DNA from 2 places in the Bartonella sp. bp_1 genome. Region 2 is predicted to be linked to the other one. Evidence: predicted binding sites of a transcription regulator. Region 2 holds the regulator's gene; the other holds the start of a gene.
What was found. The regulator LexA, encoded in region 2, represses DNA repair genes until DNA is damaged. The targets are predictions, from matches to a motif close to TGTTCNNNNTGTGTTCNG.
Positions count from the first base shown of each region.

Region 1: a site for LexA is predicted at 7,745-7,762, ahead of parE (DNA topoisomerase IV subunit B). Genes of this name have one in related genera too.

Region 1 is NZ_CM147851.1:1,067,429-1,077,410, reverse strand. It holds gene ACYZ97_RS05300 (LL-diaminopimelate aminotransferase) at 1-1,167, shown strand, start outside; gene ACYZ97_RS05295 (homoserine dehydrogenase) at 1,179-2,498, shown strand; gene glpX (class II fructose-bisphosphatase) at 2,669-3,658, shown strand; gene recJ (single-stranded-DNA-specific exonuclease RecJ) at 3,764-5,551, shown strand; gene parE (DNA topoisomerase IV subunit B) at 5,555-7,654, opposite strand; gene ACYZ97_RS05275 (glycosyltransferase family 2 protein) at 7,821-8,771, shown strand; gene ACYZ97_RS05270 (carbohydrate deacetylase) at 8,768-9,652, shown strand; gene ACYZ97_RS05265 (GtrA family protein) at 9,656-9,982, opposite strand, start outside.
Region 2 is NZ_CM147851.1:876,001-885,982, forward strand. It holds gene parC (DNA topoisomerase IV subunit A) at 1-536, shown strand, start outside; gene queF (preQ(1) synthase) at 574-1,041, opposite strand; gene queC (7-cyano-7-deazaguanine synthase QueC) at 1,045-1,743, opposite strand; gene ACYZ97_RS04360 (YrbL family protein) at 1,749-2,405, opposite strand; gene ACYZ97_RS04365 (arginyltransferase) at 2,495-3,238, opposite strand; gene ACYZ97_RS04370 (RidA family protein) at 3,333-3,680, opposite strand; gene rimO (30S ribosomal protein S12 methylthiotransferase RimO) at 3,696-5,009, opposite strand; gene lexA (transcriptional repressor LexA) at 5,117-5,821, opposite strand; gene ACYZ97_RS04385 (Rne/Rng family ribonuclease) at 5,977-8,613, opposite strand; gene ACYZ97_RS04390 (N-acetylmuramoyl-L-alanine amidase) at 9,148-9,982, shown strand, end outside.

The DNA.
Region 1 (9,982 bases), 190 kb from region 2:
AAAATTCGTCGCCTCCCGCCTTATGTCTTTGAGCAGGTTAACCGCCTGAAGGCGGCGGCACGAGCGGGTGGAGCCGACATTATTGATCTTGGCATGGGCAATCCTGATTTGCCGACACCTAAACATATTGTCGATAAGCTGATCGAAGTGGTTCATGATCCACGTACCCATCGTTATTCGGCATCCAAAGGCATTCCGGGCTTGCGCAAGGCACAGGCCAATTATTATCAACGTCGTTTTGGTATTAAACTCAATCCAGATACTCAGATTGTTGCAACCTTGGGGTCTAAGGAAGGTTTTGCCAATATGGCGCAGGCCATTACGGCACCGGGGGATGTTATCCTATGTCCAGACCCAACCTATCCGATTCATTCCTTTGGCTTTATCATGTCCGGCGGTGTTATTCGCTCTTTGCCGGCCAAGCCGGGGGATGAATTTATGCAGGCGCTTGACCGGGCTGTTCGTCATTCGATTCCCAAGCCCATTGCGGCTATTTTAAGTTATCCATCCAATCCGACTGCTTATGTGGCTGATCTTGATTTCTATAAAGAGGTTGTCGCTTTTGCTAAAAAGCATGACATTATTCTTTTGTCGGATCTGGCCTATTCTGAAATTTATTTTGATAACAATCCGCCGCCATCTTTGTTGGAAGTACCGGGTGCAATGGATGTTGCAGTTGAATTTACCTCGATGTCGAAAACTTTTTCGATGCCAGGCTGGCGTATGGGGTTTGCTGTTGGCAACGAAAGGTTGATTGCAGCCTTGACCCGTGTCAAATCTTATCTTGATTATGGTGCTTTTACGCCGATCCAGATTGCAGCAACAGCTGCGCTGAACGGTAATGGCAATGATATTGAGATGGTTCGTGATGTTTATCGCAAGCGTCGTGATGTCATGGTTGAAAGTTTTGCGCGTGCCGGTTGGGATGTGCCACCACCTGCTGCGACTATGTTTGCATGGGCGCCGATACCTGAAAGGTTCAAGCATCTTGGTTCCGTTGAATTTGCAAAATTGTTGATTGAAAAAGCCGATGTAGCTGTAGCTCCCGGTCTTGGCTTTGGTGAGCATGGTGATGATCATGTGCGTATTGCGCTGGTTGAAAACGAGCATCGCTTAAGACAGGCGGCGCGTAATATTAAACGCTTCTTCTCAGAAGAGAATAAATAGACAGAAATATAATGAGCGACGCATTAAAAATCGGTGTTGCCGGATTAGGCACGGTAGGTAGTTCGGTGGTTCGCATCTTGCAGGATAAAGCAGAGATGCTGACTCGCCAATGTGGGCGTCCTATCCATGTTGTTGCTGCCAGTGCACGCGACAAAAAGCGTGATCGTGGCTTTAATGCTGATAATATCGAATGGTTTGATCATGCTGAAGAGCTGGCGATATCCGACAAGATTGATGTTTTTGTCGAACTTATAGGCGGTGAAGATGGGGCTGCTTATCATAGCGTTGAAAAGGCGCTGAAAGCAGGTCATCATGTTGTGACAGCCAATAAGGCACTTCTGGCGCGTCACGGAGTATTGTTAGCAAAGATTGCTGAAAAAAGGGGGGTATTGCTCAACTTTGAAGCTGCTGTTGCTGGTGGTATTCCGGTTATCAAGGCGATGCGTGAATCGCTCTCCGGTAATCGTGTCAGTCGTGTGTATGGTATTCTAAATGGCACGTGTAACTATATTCTAACCCGTATGCTGGCAGAGAGTATTTCATTTGCCGATTGTCTTAAAGATGCACAAAAGCTGGGATATGCAGAAGCCGATCCGGCTTTTGATATCGAAGGTAATGATACAGCGCACAAGCTGGCACTCCTGACAAGCCTTGCTTTCGGTTCTGTCCTTGCGGTTGATGATATTTATATCGAGGGCATTAGCAATATATCGCTGGCTGATATTCGGGCTGCCGATGAGCTTGGTTATCGCATAAAATTGCTTGGTGTTGCAGTTAAAACCGATACTGGTATCGAACAACGCGTTCATCCGACTATGGTGCCGACATCCTCGGTGATCGCACAGGTTCAAGGTGTTACCAATGCCGTTTCTATTCAGACTGATCTGTTGGGTGAGCTTTTGTTGTCGGGGCCTGGCGCGGGTGGTGATGCAACAGCCTCTGCCGTTATTGGTGATTTGGCCGATATAGCCAAGTCTCAACCGGGTTTTCAGCATGGTCCTGTTTTTGGTACGCCGGCTATGGCACTTGCGCCTTATAAGAAAGCGCGTATGCGTGCTCATGCTGGTGGGTATTTTATTCGTTTGACGGTTCATGACCGTACAGGGGTTTTTGCCAGTGTTGCCAAACGTATGGCGGATAATGATATTTCGCTGGAATCAATTGTTCAGCGGCCTGTTGCGGAAAATATCCAGCCAGGCACCAAAACAATTATTCTGATTACGCATGAGACGACAGAATCAGCAGTACGCAAGGCGCTTGATGCGATTACTGCTGATAATAATCTGGTTGATAAGCCGCAAATGATCAGGATTGAGCGGCCTGCGGGATAAAATAATGGGACTGGTAGTCACATAAATTGGTGTTATGTTTCATTTATCATAGGAATTTGAATGGCTCCCTCTTGCGAGCGGCGTCAGTTCTTGCGAAAAGATATAAATAATGTGTTTGTCATGAAGACAGATACGTGTGTAAATTCTGTTATTTGGCTGGGAAAATTATTATGCCGAAATCATCTGACGCTTCCTTTCAAGGTCTTGACCGTATTCTGACACTGGAATTAGCCCGTGTAACGGAACGTGCAGCTGTTGCGGCGGCACGGATTCGTGGTCGCGGTGATGAAAAGGCTGCAGATCAGGCGGCTGTGGACGCTATGCGTCAAGAGCTTAACCGATTACCGATTGATGGTACTGTTGTTATCGGTGAGGGCGAGCGTGACGAGGCACCGATGCTTTATATTGGTGAAGAAGTTGGCACAAAAAAAGGTCCAGCTGTCGATATTGCTCTTGATCCGCTGGAAGGCACTACAATATGTGCCAAGAATTTGCCGAATTCATTGGCTGTTATTGCCATCGCTGAAAAAGGCAATCTGCTTTACGCTCCCGATGTCTATATGGAAAAAATCGCTATTGGACCGGGCTATCCTAAGGGGGTTGTTGATATTGATGCGGCGCCTGCTGATAATATTCACGCATTGGCCAAAGCCAAAGGTGTTGCGGTCAATCAGATCACCGCTTGTATCATGGATCGTCCACGTCACGCCAAGCTGATTGATGAGGTTCGGGCGACTGGTGCATCAATCCGTTTGATTGGTGATGGCGATGTGGCCGGTGTTATCCATACAACAGATCCGGATGAAACCGGTATTGATATCTATATCGGTATCGGTGGTGCGCCTGAAGGTGTGTTGGCAGCGGCAGCGCTTCGTTGTATCGGCGGTCAGATGCAGGGCCGCTTGCAGCTCAATACGGAAGAAAAGATTGCCCGTGCTGCCAAAATGGGGGTGTCTGACCCTAAAAAAGTTTATGACATGAGTGAAATGGCCCGTGGCGATGTGTTGTTTGCTGCAACCGGCGTGACTGATGGCAATATGCTTATGGGGGTTAAGTTTGCCCGTAACTATATCCAGACCGATACGATTGTCATGCGCTCACATACAGGTACGGTGCGTAATATTCGTGCGCGCCATCAGGATATAGCCAAGTTTGATTGATGCAGGTTGTCTGTATATTGGTTAAAAAAGCCCGATTTATCGGGCTTTTTTATTGTTATGTATTTTTTCCTGTTTTTGGTGGAGGGGATTGGGATAAGATGAGATATGGCACAAAGTATTGATCAGAAGTATCTTTTAAATGTTGAAAAATCGGCATCAGGGCAAAGCTGGCTTAGTAGGCTGGATGTTCAGCAGCGCAATAATGCCTTGGCGATTTCTCAGAAATTCGGACTTTCCGATCTTGTTGCTTCTGTTCTTTCTGCTCGTGGTATTGATGAATATGATGCGCTTTCCTATCTTGATCCGACTTTAAAAAATCTAATGCCTGATCCGCTGGTCTTTACAGATATGGATAAGGCGGCAAATCGTATTGCCCAGGCGATCCAATCGCGGGAAAAGATAGCAATTTTTGGTGACTATGATGTTGATGGCGCATGTTCATCAGCTATTATGGCCCGCTTTCTACGGCATTTCGGTATTTCCTGTCCTATTTATATTCCGGATCGTATGGTTGAAGGCTATGGTCCGAATGAAAATGCCATGCGCATGCTGGTTGAGGATGGTGCTTCGCTTATCATCACGGTGGATTGCGGCGCGAATAGTCCTGAGGCAATTGCGGCGGCCCGTAATGCGGGTGGTGATGTTGTGGTACTGGATCATCATCAGATGGATGCGATCCATGATAAGGCCAATGCATTGGTTAATCCCAATCGCCCCGATGATTTATCAGGGCAGGGACATCTTTGCGCTGCTGGCGTGGTCTTTATGGCGTTGGCGCAGATATGCCGGCAATTACGGGGTAAGGAGGTAGGTCCTTTGCCGGATCTTCTTTCTTATTTGGATCTGGTGGCACTGGCGACTGTTTGTGATGTTGTACCGCTTATCGGTGTTAATCGTGCTTTTGTTGTTAAAGGTTTACAGGTTGGACGGACATTGCAAAACAAGGGGATTGCTGCGTTGGCAAAAGTAGCGCGTATTGGTGAACCTCTTAATACTTTCCATTTCGGATTTGTTATCGGTCCGCGGATCAATGCAGGTGGCCGTATAGGTGACCAGGCTCTTGGTGCCAAACTGCTATCCATCGATGATTCTGATGAAGCGGATCAGATTGCGGAACAGTTAAATGACCTTAATGAAATGCGTCAGGCTATGGAAAGTGAACAATTGGAGCAGGCCGAAGCAAGTTTACTGCCACTTTTGATGACGGGAGAGACACCGTCTGTGATTGTTGTGGCAAGTGCGGATTGGCATCCGGGTATTGTTGGCCTGTTGGCTGCCCGCTTGAAGGAACGTTTCCAGTGTCCTGCTTTTGCAATTGCGTTGAAGAGTGATGGAAGCGGTACGGGGTCTGGGCGCTCTGTCATGGGGATCGATTTAGGTGCACTTGTTCGCCAAGGGGTGGAGGATGGCTTATTGTTGAAAGGCGGAGGTCATGCCATGGCCGCGGGTATTACCATTGCAGACTATAGGGTTGATACCTTTCGTCAATGGATGGAGCAGAAAATAGGCTCGACAGTCGATAAAATCAGGCATACAGCAACATTGTTTGTTGATGGACTTGTCTCTGCAGGCGGGGCAAATGTTTCGCTTTATGAAAGCCTTGAAAAAGCCGGGCCGTATGGTGCCGGTAATCCGATGCCTGTTCTGGTTTTGCCGGATCATCGGTTGACCAATCTGCGTGAAGTCGGTAAGGGACATCTTAGTCTGACTATGGCTAATAGCCAGGGGCAAAAAATAAAAGCTATTGCATTCCGATCAGTTGGAACACCATTGGGTGATTTTTTAACCGATCATAATGGAGAGGCCATCCATCTGGCGGGTAATTTGACACTGAATTTTTGGAATGGCCGTGTTACCCCGCAAATACGGGTTATTGATGCTGCAGCTACTTAATGATCAGATATCCAGATCGTGAGCGAATTCGGCATTTTCTTGAATAAAACGGAATCGTGCATCCGGTCTTGTTCCCATCAGATCATCAACCGTTTCGCGGGTATCCTGATCGCTTAGCTGATCAATTTCGACCTTCAAAAGCGTGCGCTTCTTCGGGTTCATGGTTGTTTCTTTCAATTGATCCGCACGCATTTCGCCTAGACCTTTGAAACGGCCTATTTCAATTTTGCCGCGGCCGGTAAATTCGGTTTTGAGCAATTCGTCTTTATGTGCATCATCGCGGGCATAGGCAACCTTGCCGCCTTGTGCAATGCGGTAAAGTGGCGGTACGGCCAGATAAAGATGGCCGCCGTGGATAAGATCGGGCATTTCTTGGTAGAAGAAAGTAATTAGCAAGGATGCAATATGTGCGCCATCAACGTCGGCGTCAGTCATGATAATGATGCGGTCATAACGCAGATCATCTTCCTTGTATTTGGAGCGTGTGCCACAGCCTAAAGCCTGTATGAGGTCGCCAATCAGCTGGTTAGCGACCAGTTTGTCCCGTCCGGCACTGGCAACATTCAATATTTTACCCCGCAGCGGTAGAATAGCCTGATTGGCACGGTTGCGCGCCTGTTTGGCTGAACCGCCAGCAGAATCCCCTTCGACAATGAAAAGCTCTGCTCCGGTCGCCGCATTTTGTGTGCAGTCAGCAAGTTTGCCGGGCAGACGCAATTTGCGCACGGCTGTTTTACGGGTAATTTCCTTTTCCTGCCGGCGCTTCAGACGCTCGTCTGCACGGTCGATAACCCAATCCAACAGGCGCGAAGCTTCTTGCGGGCTATTGGCCAACCAATGGTCGAACGGATCGCGGACTGCGTTTTCGACGATGCGTTGTGCTTCGACGGTAGCCAGGCGGTCTTTTGTTTGTCCGACAAATTCGGGCTCGCGGATAAAGACGGATAACATGGCTGCGGCTGAGATCATCACATCGTCTGTGGTGATAATATTGGCACGTTTATTATTGATCAGCTCGCCATAGGCTTTGAGACCACGCATCAACACCTGACGCAAGCCGGCTTCATGGGTGCCACCTTCGCCAGTCGGAATTGTATTACAATAGGAATGGACAAAACCATCGCCACCATACCATGCAACGGCCCATTCGACCGAGCCGTGGCCGCCGCGGTCTTGGGTTTTTCCGGCAAAAACTTCAGCCGTAATACGCTGTTCAGGCCCTAATGAAGAGGTGAGAAAGTCCTTTAATCCACCCGGAAAATGGAAGACAGCCTTTTCAGGAATATCCTTATTGGGATCAAGTTTTGAAGGATCACAACTCCAGCGAATTTCAACGCCGCCAAAAAGATAGGCTTTGGAGCGCGCCATTTTATAAATGCGATCTGGTTCGAACGCGGCACGTGGACCAAAAATATCGGCATCGGGGTGAAATCGTACGCGTGTGCCGCGGCGGTTATGGATATCGCCGAGCTCTTGCAAGGGGCCGAGTGGTACGCCGCGAGAAAATTGTTGCCGATAGAGTTTTTTACCACGAGCAACTTCAACCTCAAGATCATCGGCAAGCGCATTGACGACAGAAATACCGACACCATGCAGCCCGCCCGATGTTTCATAGGCTTTACCGTCGAATTTACCACCGGCATGAAGCTGGGTCATAATGACTTCTAGCGTCGACTTATCCGGCATTTGCGGATGGTTTTCAACCGGAATACCACGACCATTATCTGAAACTGTTAAATAGCCGTCTGCATCAAGATTAACCTCGATAAAGTTGGCATGTCCGGCAACAGCCTCATCCATGGCATTGTCGATCACTTCGGCAAAAAGATGGTGTAAAGCCTTGGAATCTGTACCGCCAATATACATGCCGGGACGCAAACGAACCGGTTCCAGTCCTTCCAGTACACGGATGGCCGATGCATCATAGGCTTCTTCGGCCTTGCTTGAAGATGTTGTGCTGGCCGGTGCGGCAGGCATCGGTGTGACGGCAGGTGGAACGGGTGCCTGCTTGTTCTGGGGTTGTATCTGGCTGGGTTCTGTCTGACGGGCACGCGCCTGTGTATTACTTAGAACGTCAAACAGATCGGTTTCATTATCATCCATAGGGAGGTTGTTTTCTTACAGTTGTTGATTGCTGACAGGTTTATAAAGAATCATCGCTATAATGTCATGTCAGCCTGTGGATTGCGAGCTTGTTCTTACTCTGTTCACAGGGCTTTTCTTCATAACCATTTCATGTCAAAAGATCATAAACAGGCAGATAGAAATTATGAAAAAAATATCGATTATCGCACCGGTTTATAATGAGGGCAAAAATATTGCCAAATTTATTGCTGCAGTTGGCGATGTGTTTTCCGGGCTCGATTATCAATATGAGATTATATTGGTTGATGATGGTTCTCGCGATAATAGCTGGCGCAATATTGTTGATGAAAATAGCAAGAAATCCCATGTTATTGGCATCAAGCTTGCGAAAAATTTTGGTAAGGAGGGTGCCATTGCTGCAGGGATTGCAGCTGCCAGCGGAGATGCCTTGGTAACAATTGATTGTGACTTGCAACATCCACCGCAGCTTATTGGTGAGATGGTGCAAAAATGGATGAATGGCGCGGATATTGTTATAGGCGTTAAGCTGGAAAGACAGAAAGAAAGTTTCTTTGACCGATTGATGGCGCGCGGATTCTATAAATTATTCAAATGGGTGACAGATACCGATATTTCAACGGCAAGTGATTTTATCCTGTTGGATCGCAGGGTTGCTGATATTTTGCGCGCCATGCCTGAAAAACTGTTTTTTTATCGTGGTGTCGTCCATTGGTTAGGCTTTAAGCAAGAAACGATCAGTTTCACTCCGGTGGATCGTCTTGATGGAACAAGTGGTTGGTCTTTTTTCAAAAAGATACGCTTAGGGCTGGATTCCCTTACCGGTTTTTCAGCAAAGCCTTTGATGCTGATCTGGGTTATGCTTGGCTTGTTTGCTATTTTTGCCTTTATTGTTGCAGGGGACGCGCTTATCTCGAAAATAATGGGCCTATCAGTCAGCGGGTTTTCGACGCTTGTTTTCGTTGTCTTGATTACAGGCATTGCGATATTGTCTTCCCTATGCCTTTTATCCATTTATATCCGACAGATTTTTTACGAGATCAAATCGCGTCCTCGTTTTATTATAGAGACACGGCTTGATCAGGATAAAGGATCGTCAAAAGAGAAACGGCGATGAGCTTGCGCTGCTTTTTCCATGCGGATGACTTTGGGCTGGATCAGGGCTGTTCCAAGGGAATATTGGCTGCTGTTAAAGCGGGACGAATACAATCAACCTCGTTGATGCCGGGTGGGGCTGATGTTACATCATTTGAACAATTGCATACTTATCCGTCATGCCATGTTGGCGTTCATCTCAATCTACTTGAAGGTAAGGCTTTGACAACAGGCGGAGAAGCAGTCGGACTGGTGACACAAGACGGTTTTTTCCATCTGACATTGGGACGCTTGATATGGAAACTTACCACAGGTGGTGAGTCTGTGCGGAGATGGGTTCTGAATGAATTCTGTGCGCAGATTGACGCCGTTTTGATGATGTTTCCAGAGCGGCCCTTACGCCTTGATGGACATCTCCATGTCCATGTTCTTCCTCAGCTCCATTCAGTTATGACTGAAATTTTCACGCGGTATAAAGTGTCTTATGTGCGTACGCCTCTTGAAATCGCCTATTCGTGGGAAGGAGCCTTTAAACAAAAGGTTTCAGGGATGCTTAGGCGTAATTTGCTTTCTTATTGGGCGCGCCCGATGAAAACCTTGTTAGCTTCCAAAGGCATTGCAACGGCAGATTATTTTGTTGGCAGTACAGCAAGTTGTGCCATGACAATGGAGCATATTGAAAAGGCTTTGGCGGCAGTTATAGCCAATGTCGGCAATAAAGATGCCGTGATTGAGATCATGATGCATCCGTTGGTTTGTGCTGATTTCTCAGAAGTCTATTATAAGGATAGTCGCTATGTTTCAGCCCATTCGACTAAAGAGCGTAAGGCTGAATTGGACTTATTGCAAAGTGATGTGTTACTTGAGATTTTACAGCGCAAAAACATAGTGTTGGGATTGTAATATTTAATCTTTTTTTCCTGTAAAAAACCAAAAATTATTGCTGATAAAATTAAAAAAAAGCCCGGCGAGTGATCCACATGATAAAGATAAAAAAGCAACGCTGGGTGAGGGGGATTCAAAACGTGTCATGACAAACATGCTTGCAGAATAATTAAAAATGAAGCCGATTATGGCTAGGCCTACATAGATACCCCAACCCTTGATTGATAAATATTTTGCCTTGCGTTTTCTAAAGGTCACACGTCTGTTGAAATGCCATGTAAAGGTAGCCGCACATAGGAATGCCAAGGCACGGTCGATCCATATGTTGCCGATAGTTTTCTGAAAAAG
Region 2 (9,982 bases):
TTGGTGCGAATATATTACCTGGCGGGCGAGGGCATGGTGATCCTATCCGTATTCTTGTTGATATGGATAATGATCAGGATATTCTGACGTCCTTTGTTCATGAGCCTCAAGGTAAGCTGTTGATTGCCTCCCATATGGGGAATGGCTTTATTGTGCCGGAAAGTGAAACGGTTGCCAATACACGCAAAGGCAAGCAGATTATGAATGTTAAGCAGCCGGATGAAGCTTATATCTGTAAACGCATACAGGGCGATCATGTTGCTGTGGTCGGTGAAAATAGAAAAATGTTGGTATTCCCACTGGATCAGATTCCCGAAATGAGCCGCGGCAAGGGGGTGCGTCTGCAACGTTATAAGGATGGTGGAATTAGCGATATTTGCACCTTCAATATTGCCGATGGTCTGGTTTGGACGGATGTGGCAGAGCGTATATTTACACGTTCAAAAGATGAATTGCTCGAATGGATTGGTACTCGGGCTGGCGCAGGGCGCATGGTGCCAAAAGGCTTTCCTAAAAGCGGAAAGTTCTCAGGATAACAAAAAGATAAGTTTCTTTGTTGGAGCGGATTGTTAATTATCCACGTCCACGATAGCCTGCAACATCCTGGGGTGGTATCCAAACATTTTCAGGGGTCTTGCCGCTTTGCCAAAAGACATCAATGGGAATACCGCCGCGCGGATACCAATAGCCACCAATCCGCAACCATTGTGGCTTTAACAAATCAAAAATCCGGCGTCCAATTGCAACGGTACAATCTTCATGAAAGGCGCCATGATTGCGAAAAGAGCCCAGATATAATTTAAGCGATTTGCTTTCAACCAGCCATTGGTCGGGAATATAATCGATAACCAGATGGGCAAAGTCCGGTTGTGCGGTGATTGGACACAATGATGTAAATTCGGGTGCGGTAAAGCGAACACAATAAGCTGTATCGGCTTGCGGATTAGGAACCTTTTCCAATACGGCCTCTTTGGGAGAGGCCGGTAAGTCTGTTTTTGTGCCGAGCTGCTTCAAGCCGTTATAGATGGATTTCTCACTCATTCGTCAGCCTCTTTCTTGATGTTTTTTTAATGTCTCTTGCCAGAAGTCTTCATCTTCATAATCGGTCGGATCGACAACTTCAGCAAGAAAAAAGGCTTCACGTCGTTCAACGCATGTTCCACAACGTCCGCAATGTTTTTCTCCGCCCTTATAACAAGACCATGTCTCGATAAAGGGAACACCATTTTCGTTGCCGTCACGGACAATGGCAGTTTTGTTTTTATCGACATAAGGCGCATAGAGCGAGACAGCATTGTCGAGTGATAGTTTTTCCATTGCATCAAATGCCGAAATAAAGTTGGGGCGACAATCGGGATAGATAAAATGGTCGCCGCCATGGACAGCAAGGGCGACATGGTCCGCTTTGTTTGCAGCCGCTATAGCATAAGCAATTGTTAAAAATACAGCGTTCCGATTAGGTACAACGGTTACCTTCATAGTTTCTTCGCTATAATGGCCATCAGGTACTGCGATATTGTCGGTTAAGGCTGATCCGATAAGGGCTTTGCCAATATTTGAAATATCAATGAGATGAAAGGGAACGCTAAGTTTTTGCGCACATAGCTTTGCGTATTGCATTTCTTTGCTGTGCTTTTGTCCATAATTGAATGAGATAATTGCACCAAGTGCGTTGCGGGCTTTGAGATGGTAGGCAAGGGTCACTGAGTCTAGGCCGCCTGAACAGATAAGATACGCATTCATTGTTATTATTTTCCATATCCGGTTTTTTCTGGACCACGCATATCCAAAAATTCCTGTTTGCCTGTTACGCCGTAGAGTTGCTTAAGAAAAAAGCGTACTTCTTGATTGTTTTTGAGCCGATTGCGATGCTGGTTTAATGTTCTTATCTTGATAAGGCCGGATTCTCCAAACCCATCAACAAGGACCAGACGCGGCTGACCTGTTCGCCAGCTCAAGACAACATTTGACATATCCATATCATGCACGACGATGCGGGTATGGCGCACCCATGAGATAATATCGACAATTTGCTCCATATAGAGGTCAATTTTATCGGCATAATACGCAATAGAATGGCCATAACCGTTATTTTCATCACATTCTGCTTCCATGACCATGCCCAGCCCCATATCTGTTTGGGCCAATTCAATAATAGATAGAATATGTGCACGGTCTTCAGGGGATTTGAATTTCTTAAATTCCCTATATTCACCCATATTGGTGCTATTGGTATGAAGTCCCTTCCATAAGCGTTTTACAGTCGAATAGCCGTAGATTTTTTTGATCCATTTTTGCAGCGGTATTTTAATCAGCAGGTTTTTATTGTCAGGATGTACGTAGACAGCTCGTGATGTTCCGGCAAATAAAGGTTTTTGATCTGATATCTTGATAATGGAGGTCATGGTTCACGCATGTATTCATAAAATTTTCGGGAACATACGCGCAATGGATAAGCAAGTAAATGCACAAAGAACCCTGTTGGGGAGGACAGCTATTCTATATATTGCCATCGGTCATTGATTAATCGTTCTTGTGGTCTGAAGCGCTGTTTATAATTCATCTTATGCGACCCCTCGACCCAATAGCCAAGATAGAGATAAGGGAGGCCCATATCTCGTGCTCGCTTGATATGATCAAGTATCATATAAGTGCCAAGTGAACGTTGAGAGAGAGACGGTCTATAAAAAGAATAGACCATAGATAACCCGTCGCTGATAACATCGGTCAGGGCCACGCCGACTAGCGAGCTTGACATGCAATCGTTTGCCGCTCCCATATCATCATTGCGATATTCAATAACCATTGTATCTACATGGGTATCTTCGATCATCATTTGATAGTCTTTCATTGTCATATCGGCCATCCCCCCGTTAGGGTGTCTATGGTCCTGATAGTCCTGAAAGAGTATGTATTGTTCCGGGTTTGCAAGTGGAAGGCACTGGTTTGAGAGAATATTGTGATTTCGTTTTTCAATGCGTTTCATTGATTTGTCCGCGGAAAAGGAAGCAACGCATACCCTCACGGATATGCATGCCTGACAGTTTTCACAAACTGGCCGATAAGCTATGTTTTGGGATCTCCTGAAACCACCTTGATTGAGCAGGTTGCCGATATCACAGGCAAATGGACCAGAAAGATGGGTAAACACTTTCCGTTCAAAATGCCCGTCAAGATAAGGACACGGTTGCGGTGCCGTCAAATAGAATTGCGGTTTTACCGTTTCGTGTTCGCTCATTCTGTCCGATATCCAGATATGATGTCAAAAACTGCAACACCTTGGTTGTCATATAATGTAGAATGATTATGGCCAGCGTGTTGTTTTATTTTTATTAGCGTGTGGCGGCCGTTACAATAATTTCAACCAGATAATCAGGGGACGCCAATTTGGCTTCGCCAGTTGCGCGTGCAGGCGTATTGTTAGGATCAACCCATTTTTCCCATACAGCATTCATTGCTTCGAAATATCTCATATCGCTCAGCCAGATTGTCGCTGAGAGGATCATGGATTTATCGCTATTTACACTGGCTAAAAGGCGATCGACTTCTGCCAGAGCGTCCTGTGTTTGTTTGGTAATATCCCCACCATTTTCCCCGACTTGTCCGGCTAAAAATGCCATCTTGTTATAGCTAACGACTGCACTCATAAGGTTGTTGGATTCAAGTCTGGTGATCGTCATTGTCTTTCCTTTTATTTATACAGCTATACCATAAAGGTCATAAGCATCTGATTTTTCTATTTTTACTGTTACGATGTCCCCTTGTCTCAGCGGACGGCGTGATGTGATGTGCACATTGCCATCAATTTCAGGTGCATCATATTTACTGCGACCGATTGCCTGTGTGCCATCGGCTTTGTCGATGATGACAGGCAGTCGTTTGCCAACTTTTTTGCTGAGTAGCTTGGCCGAAACTTTTTGCTGGGTTTCCATAAATTTGCGCCAACGCATTTCCTTTACGTCATCTGGAACCTCTAACAATCCTAATGCGTTGGAGGGTGCACCATGAACAGGTTCATATTTGAAACAACCTGCACGTTCGATTTTTGCTTCATTCAACCAGTGCAGCAACATATCAAAATCATCATCTGTTTCACCGGGAAAGCCAACAATGAAGGTAGAGCGCAAAGCAAGATCTGGGCAGATTTCTCGCCATTTTTCAATGCGCCTGCTTGTTTTTTCCTGATGGGCAGGACGCTTCATGTTTTTTAATACTGTTGGTGAAGCATGCTGGAAGGGGATGTCAAGATAAGGAAGTATCTTGCCGTCTGCCATTAAAGGAATAACATCATCAACATGCGGGTAAGGGTAGACATAGTGCATACGAATCCATATGCCCATTTCACCGAGTTCTGTAGCCAAATCTAGAAATTTAGTACGTATTTCACGATCTTTAAACGTGCTACTAGCGTATTTTAAGTCAACGCCATAAGCACTTGTATCCTGTGAAATGACAAGCAGTTCTTTGACACCTGCCTTAGCGAGTTTTTCTGCTTCGCGTAATACATCTGCGATCGGACGAGATACAAGATTGCCGCGAAGATGCGGAATAATACAGAAACTGCAGCTGTTGGAACAGCCTTCGGAAATCTTGAGATAGGCATAGTGGCGGGGCGTCAGGCGAATTCCTTGTTCTGGCACAAGGTCGACAAACGGATCATGGATGGGTGGCGCGGCTTCATGAACTGCATTAAGCACACTTTCATAGGCTTGCGGGCCAGTAATCGCCATAACACTGGGATGTGCTTTACGGATAATATCAGGCTCGGCACCAAGGCAGCCTGTTACAATAACTTTACCATTTTCCTTGATGGCTTCACCGATATTAGCCAATGATTCATCCCGGGCAGAATCGAGAAATCCGCAAGTGTTGACGATCACAAGATCCGCACCTTCATGATTACGGGATATTTCATACCCTTCAGAACGCAGGCTGGTAATAATACGTTCGGAATCCACCAGGGCTTTAGGGCAGCCCAATGAAACAAAACTTATTCTTGGTGAAGGCATGAGTTATCCTGACATAGAAACCGGTTAGGCAAGTGAAAAATTCGTTTGTTGCCCATAACACATAGGAAACAGGCAAGCAATAAATGCCCATCGTCATAAAAGTAGTCTTAATAACGTCGGATCAGGCCAACAAGTTTTCCTTGAACGCGAATCCGGTCTGGCCCAAAAATACGCGTTTCATAAGCAGGATTGGCGGCTTCTAGTGCTATGGACGCTCCTTTGCGACGATAGCGTTTCAATGTTGCTTCTTCATCATCAACAAGGGCTACTACAATTTCTCCTGGACTTGCCGTGTCTGATTTTTTAATAATAACGGTATCACCATCAAAAATACCGGCTTCAATCATGGAATCGCCTTTAACCTCAAGCGCATAATGTTCACCGCCACCAATCATATCGGCAGGTAGGGAAAGTGTATTTGTTTGATGTTCTATGGCTGAGATTGGAACACCTGCAGCAATGCGTCCCATCAAGGGAACATTGACATTGGCAGCTTCTTCCATATCGGTAGGCATTGCCATTTTGGTTTGGGCAGGTGCAGTGTTTTTAACCAGACTAGGACGAAAACCACCAGCTGGTGCCAAGCCTGGAGCAATGGAGTCAGGAAGACGTACAACTTCCAATGCTCGAGCACGATTAGGCAAACGGCGTATAAAGCCACGCTCTTCCAAAGCAGTAATCAAGCGATGAATGCCTGACTTTGAAGCCAAATCAAGAGCTTCTTTCATTTCATCGAAAGAAGGGGGAATGCCCGTCTCTTTCATGCGGTCATGAATGAACAACAAAAGCTCATGTTGTTTGCGTGTCAGCATAATGGTCCCCAACAGAATCAATGAAAACAAAACAAGAACATACACTATATGTTCCATTATTGTTCTGCAAGGGTTTCAAAAAAATTAATTTTAAATGGGATATTTGATAATGAATAGAGAGACCCAAGGTCTCTCTATTCATATTTTTAGACTTATTAGAAAAAGCTTTTTCTTTGCCACCAGCCGGCACGCTTGGGCTTTTCGGCCTCCGGTTCGGTGTTTGAAGATGTGACAACGGGTTCGCTTATAGCTTCTTCTGTTGTCTTTTTAGATGCAGCTTTTTTGGTGCGCGTAGTCTTCTTGGGAGGATCAATTGTTGAGTTAGTTGCAGGCTCTTGATCTTTTATTGTCTCGTTAGCTGCTTTTTTACTGCGTCTAATTACTGCTTTTTTTGTTTTCTTGGCAGATTCTTCAATTTCTTTAATATCAGATTCTACTTCAATTGTGACTTCTGCCTGCTTGGGTGCAGCTTTTTTGCGGCCACGTTTTTTAGGCGCTTCTTCACTGATGTTTTCTATAGGTGTTTCTGCAACAGCAATGTCGACTATCTCTTGTGTCGATGGTGCTGTCTTGTTGTTGCGACGTGATTTCTTGGCCTTTGTTTGTGTCTTAGGCTCAGAAACTTGGTCAGGTGCAATAAATGTATCAAGGTTGCCGACAGGCTCAGCTGCTGGTGCATGACGGCGGCGACGTGCTTCGCGTACTTCACGCAGAGCCTGTTCGGCAAATGCACCGACTGGTTCTGCATAGGGAAGACGACGACGATCAAATTCACCATCCCGATTGCGGCGTCCACCGCGACGTCCACGACGACGACGGCGGCGGCGGTCCTCTTCACGTTCACTGTCAGATGATTCAATATTCTGGTTGTGCCCGTTTTCATTATCAGAATGGCGCTCGCCACGTTGTCCACGGCGACGGCGGTTTCTCGACGGACGATGTGATTCTGTCTGTTCGTTGTTTTCTTCTTCGTCCTCGAAAGTGATATCCTCGATTGGGTCTTCTTCTTCAACCGGCAGAAGCTGGATTGGTGCAGCGGGCGTGCCGGTTGCCTCAGCCCCCTTGATGATAATAAGATGCTGGTTTCCAACGCTTTCATCTGTTTCGAAGTTGATAACAAGACCAAAACGTTTTTCCAGATCCGCTAGGACTGTTCTCTTATGATTGAGAACATAAAGAGCGGTAGAAACAGGTGTACGGACCGTAATGTCAAAATGGCCATTGCGTAGAAGGTATTCTTCAATCGTACGAACGACATGAAGGGCCAGTGAAGAATCTGAACGCACATGCCCGGTACCGCCACAGTGGGTGCAGGGCTGGGTTGTGCTTTCAAGAACGGAAGCCCGAATGCGCTGCCGGCTCATTTCCATAAGACCAAAATGGGAAATACGACCGACCTGAATACGGGCGCGGTCATCTTTTAGGCAATCTTTCAACCGTTTTTCAACAGCACGAATATTGCGTTTCTCATCCATATCAATGAAGTCGATAACAACGAGACCGGCCAAATCGCGCAAGCGTAATTGACGGGCAACCTCTTCTGCCGCTTCTATGTTGGTCTGATAGGCTGTTTCCTCAATTGAATGTTCTTTTGTCGAGCGACCAGAGTTAACGTCGATTGCGACAAGTGCTTCAGTCTGATTGATGACAAGATAACCGCCAGATTTCAATGTGACTTGCGGCTGCAACATTTTATCTAGCTGTGTTTCGATGCCATTACGGGCAAAAATAGGGTAGGGATCACGATAGGGCTGAACAACTTTTGCATGGCTTGGCATAAGCATGCGCATGAAATCTTTAGCTTCGCGATAGCCTTCATCTCCGGCTACAAGAATTTCGCTAATATCTTTATTATAAAGATCGCGGATCGATCGCTTGATCAGGCTACCTTCTTCATAGACAAGGGCAGGTGCCGTCGATTGAAGTGTCAGATTGCGAACATTTTCCCATAAACGCATTAGATATTCATAATCGCGTTTAACCTCGACCTTAGTACGATTGGCACCGGCTGTACGCAAAATAACGCCCATGCCTTTGGGGACTTCAAGTTCCTTGACAATATCTTTAAGGCGCTTGCGATCCTGTACATTAGTAATTTTTCGTGAAATACCGCCACCACGAGCTGTATTGGGCATAAGTACGGAATAGCGTCCGGCCAGCGACAGATAGGTTGTAAGCGCCGCACCTTTATTGCCACGTTCTTCCTTGACTACCTGGATTAGCAAAATCTGGCGGCGCTTAATAACTTCTTGTATCTTATATTGCTTGCGCTGGAATCGTTGTGTCGGCACTTCTTCCATCGCATCACCGGCGCCGACTGATTCAATGCTGTCTTCACTATTTTCGTTGTCCTCATCAGGCTCAACGTCAACAGATTCTGCATCTTCATGGAGCGTATCGGTTTCTACGTCTTCTGCTATTGTTGCTTTCTTGGGTTGACGCCCGCGTTTCTTTTTAGCGCTTTTTTCAGCGATCAGGTCATCTTCTTCATTATCTTCAATAGCGGCCTGTTCCTCAGCTTCAATAAGAGCCTGACGATCGGCAACCGGAATTTGATAATAGTCGGGATGGATTTCGGAAAAAGCTAAAAAACCATGACGGTTGCCACCATATTCGACAAAAGCAGCCTGCAAAGAAGGCTCTACCCTTGTGACGCGGGCTAGATAGATATTTCCCTTTAACTGTTTTTTGTGCTGAGATTCAAAATCGAATTCTTCAATTCGGTTTCCACGAACAACAACAACCCGTGTTTCCTCCTGGTGGGAGGCGTCGATAAGCATTTTGTTTGACATTGTAAATAATCCTGAAGGCGACGCGCGATAAAGCAAGCAAAGGCTTTGTATGATCAAAGCTGTTTGAAATGGCGCGATGTCTGCCGTTAAATGGCTGTTTTGCAGAAAAAATAGATAAAGAGCGCGGTAAGTTCGCGGTGATCGCAGCCAAATGAGAGCTGTATATCGATATAGCCGGAAAAGACATAATCCTGCGCTGTCTCCACAAAACGGTTTTTCTCAAATCCGGTTATGCCGGATCACGAAACTTTATTCAAAAGCGCGGTCATCTGCGGAAACGATAGGTAAAATAAACCTTGTTCGCCGATGCCTGCGCCGCTAGAGGTTGATGGGCAAGGGAAGAATGTACTATAAGACATTCGATTCGATGACCAATTCACCACGATACGCTTTTATTGGCATATTATGCTTATGACAAGTAGCAATATTTGGACAGAGCCTTTTCGGTGTGATGCTTTGGCGGAAAAAATGGTTTTGATAAAACGTTTTATCACTCTTTGTTGCCTTTTATTGGTTGGTTTAGGCGCCTTTTTTGTGACGTCTTTGGATGCTCAAGAAAAAAACAATGATCATTTGAAAATGATCAGTCTTCGTATTGTTGGCGACGATAATCGGCTACGGATTGTTACGGTTTTCAATCAGAGACCTGATTATAGGATCCAGCTTCTTAAAAATCCGACACGGATTGTTATTGATATGGATGCTATGGAGTTTGTTAATCCGGCTGAAACTGTTGCAACGCATGGCTTGATTAATGCCGTACGATATGGCGCTACGGGAAATGCCAGCTCGCGCATTATTTTACACGCCAATCGTTATATCAATATTGATAATGCCAGGATTGGGGCTTTGGACGGTGGTTTATGGCAACTGATTATAGATATAGAAAAAACGGATCGCGCATCCTTTGATAAAGCAGTCAGGCAATATCAAAAATCATTTTTACAAAATGATGATACTACCAGACAAAAGGGAGCCAATGATTTCCGTGTTGTCATTGATGCAGGCCATGGTGGCATTGACAGCGGTGCCAAGGGGCTAAGCGATATACTGGAAAAAAACGTAACGCTGGCTTTTGCCAGATCACTACGTGATGAATTGGAGCGAACTTCCGGGCTGGATGTGTTTTTAACACGTGATAGTGATGTATTTCTGAGGCTTAATGAGCGCGTCCAGAAAGCGCGTGCCTATGGTGCCGATCTTTTTATTTCTATTCATGCAGATACAATTAATGTGCGTGATTTACGCGGCGCCACCGTTTATACTCTTTCTGACAAAGCATCCGATGATATATCCAAATTATTGGCCGAACGAGAAAACAAGGCAGATCTTCTTGATGGATTGCCGCCGGATGAACAGCCTGAAATAG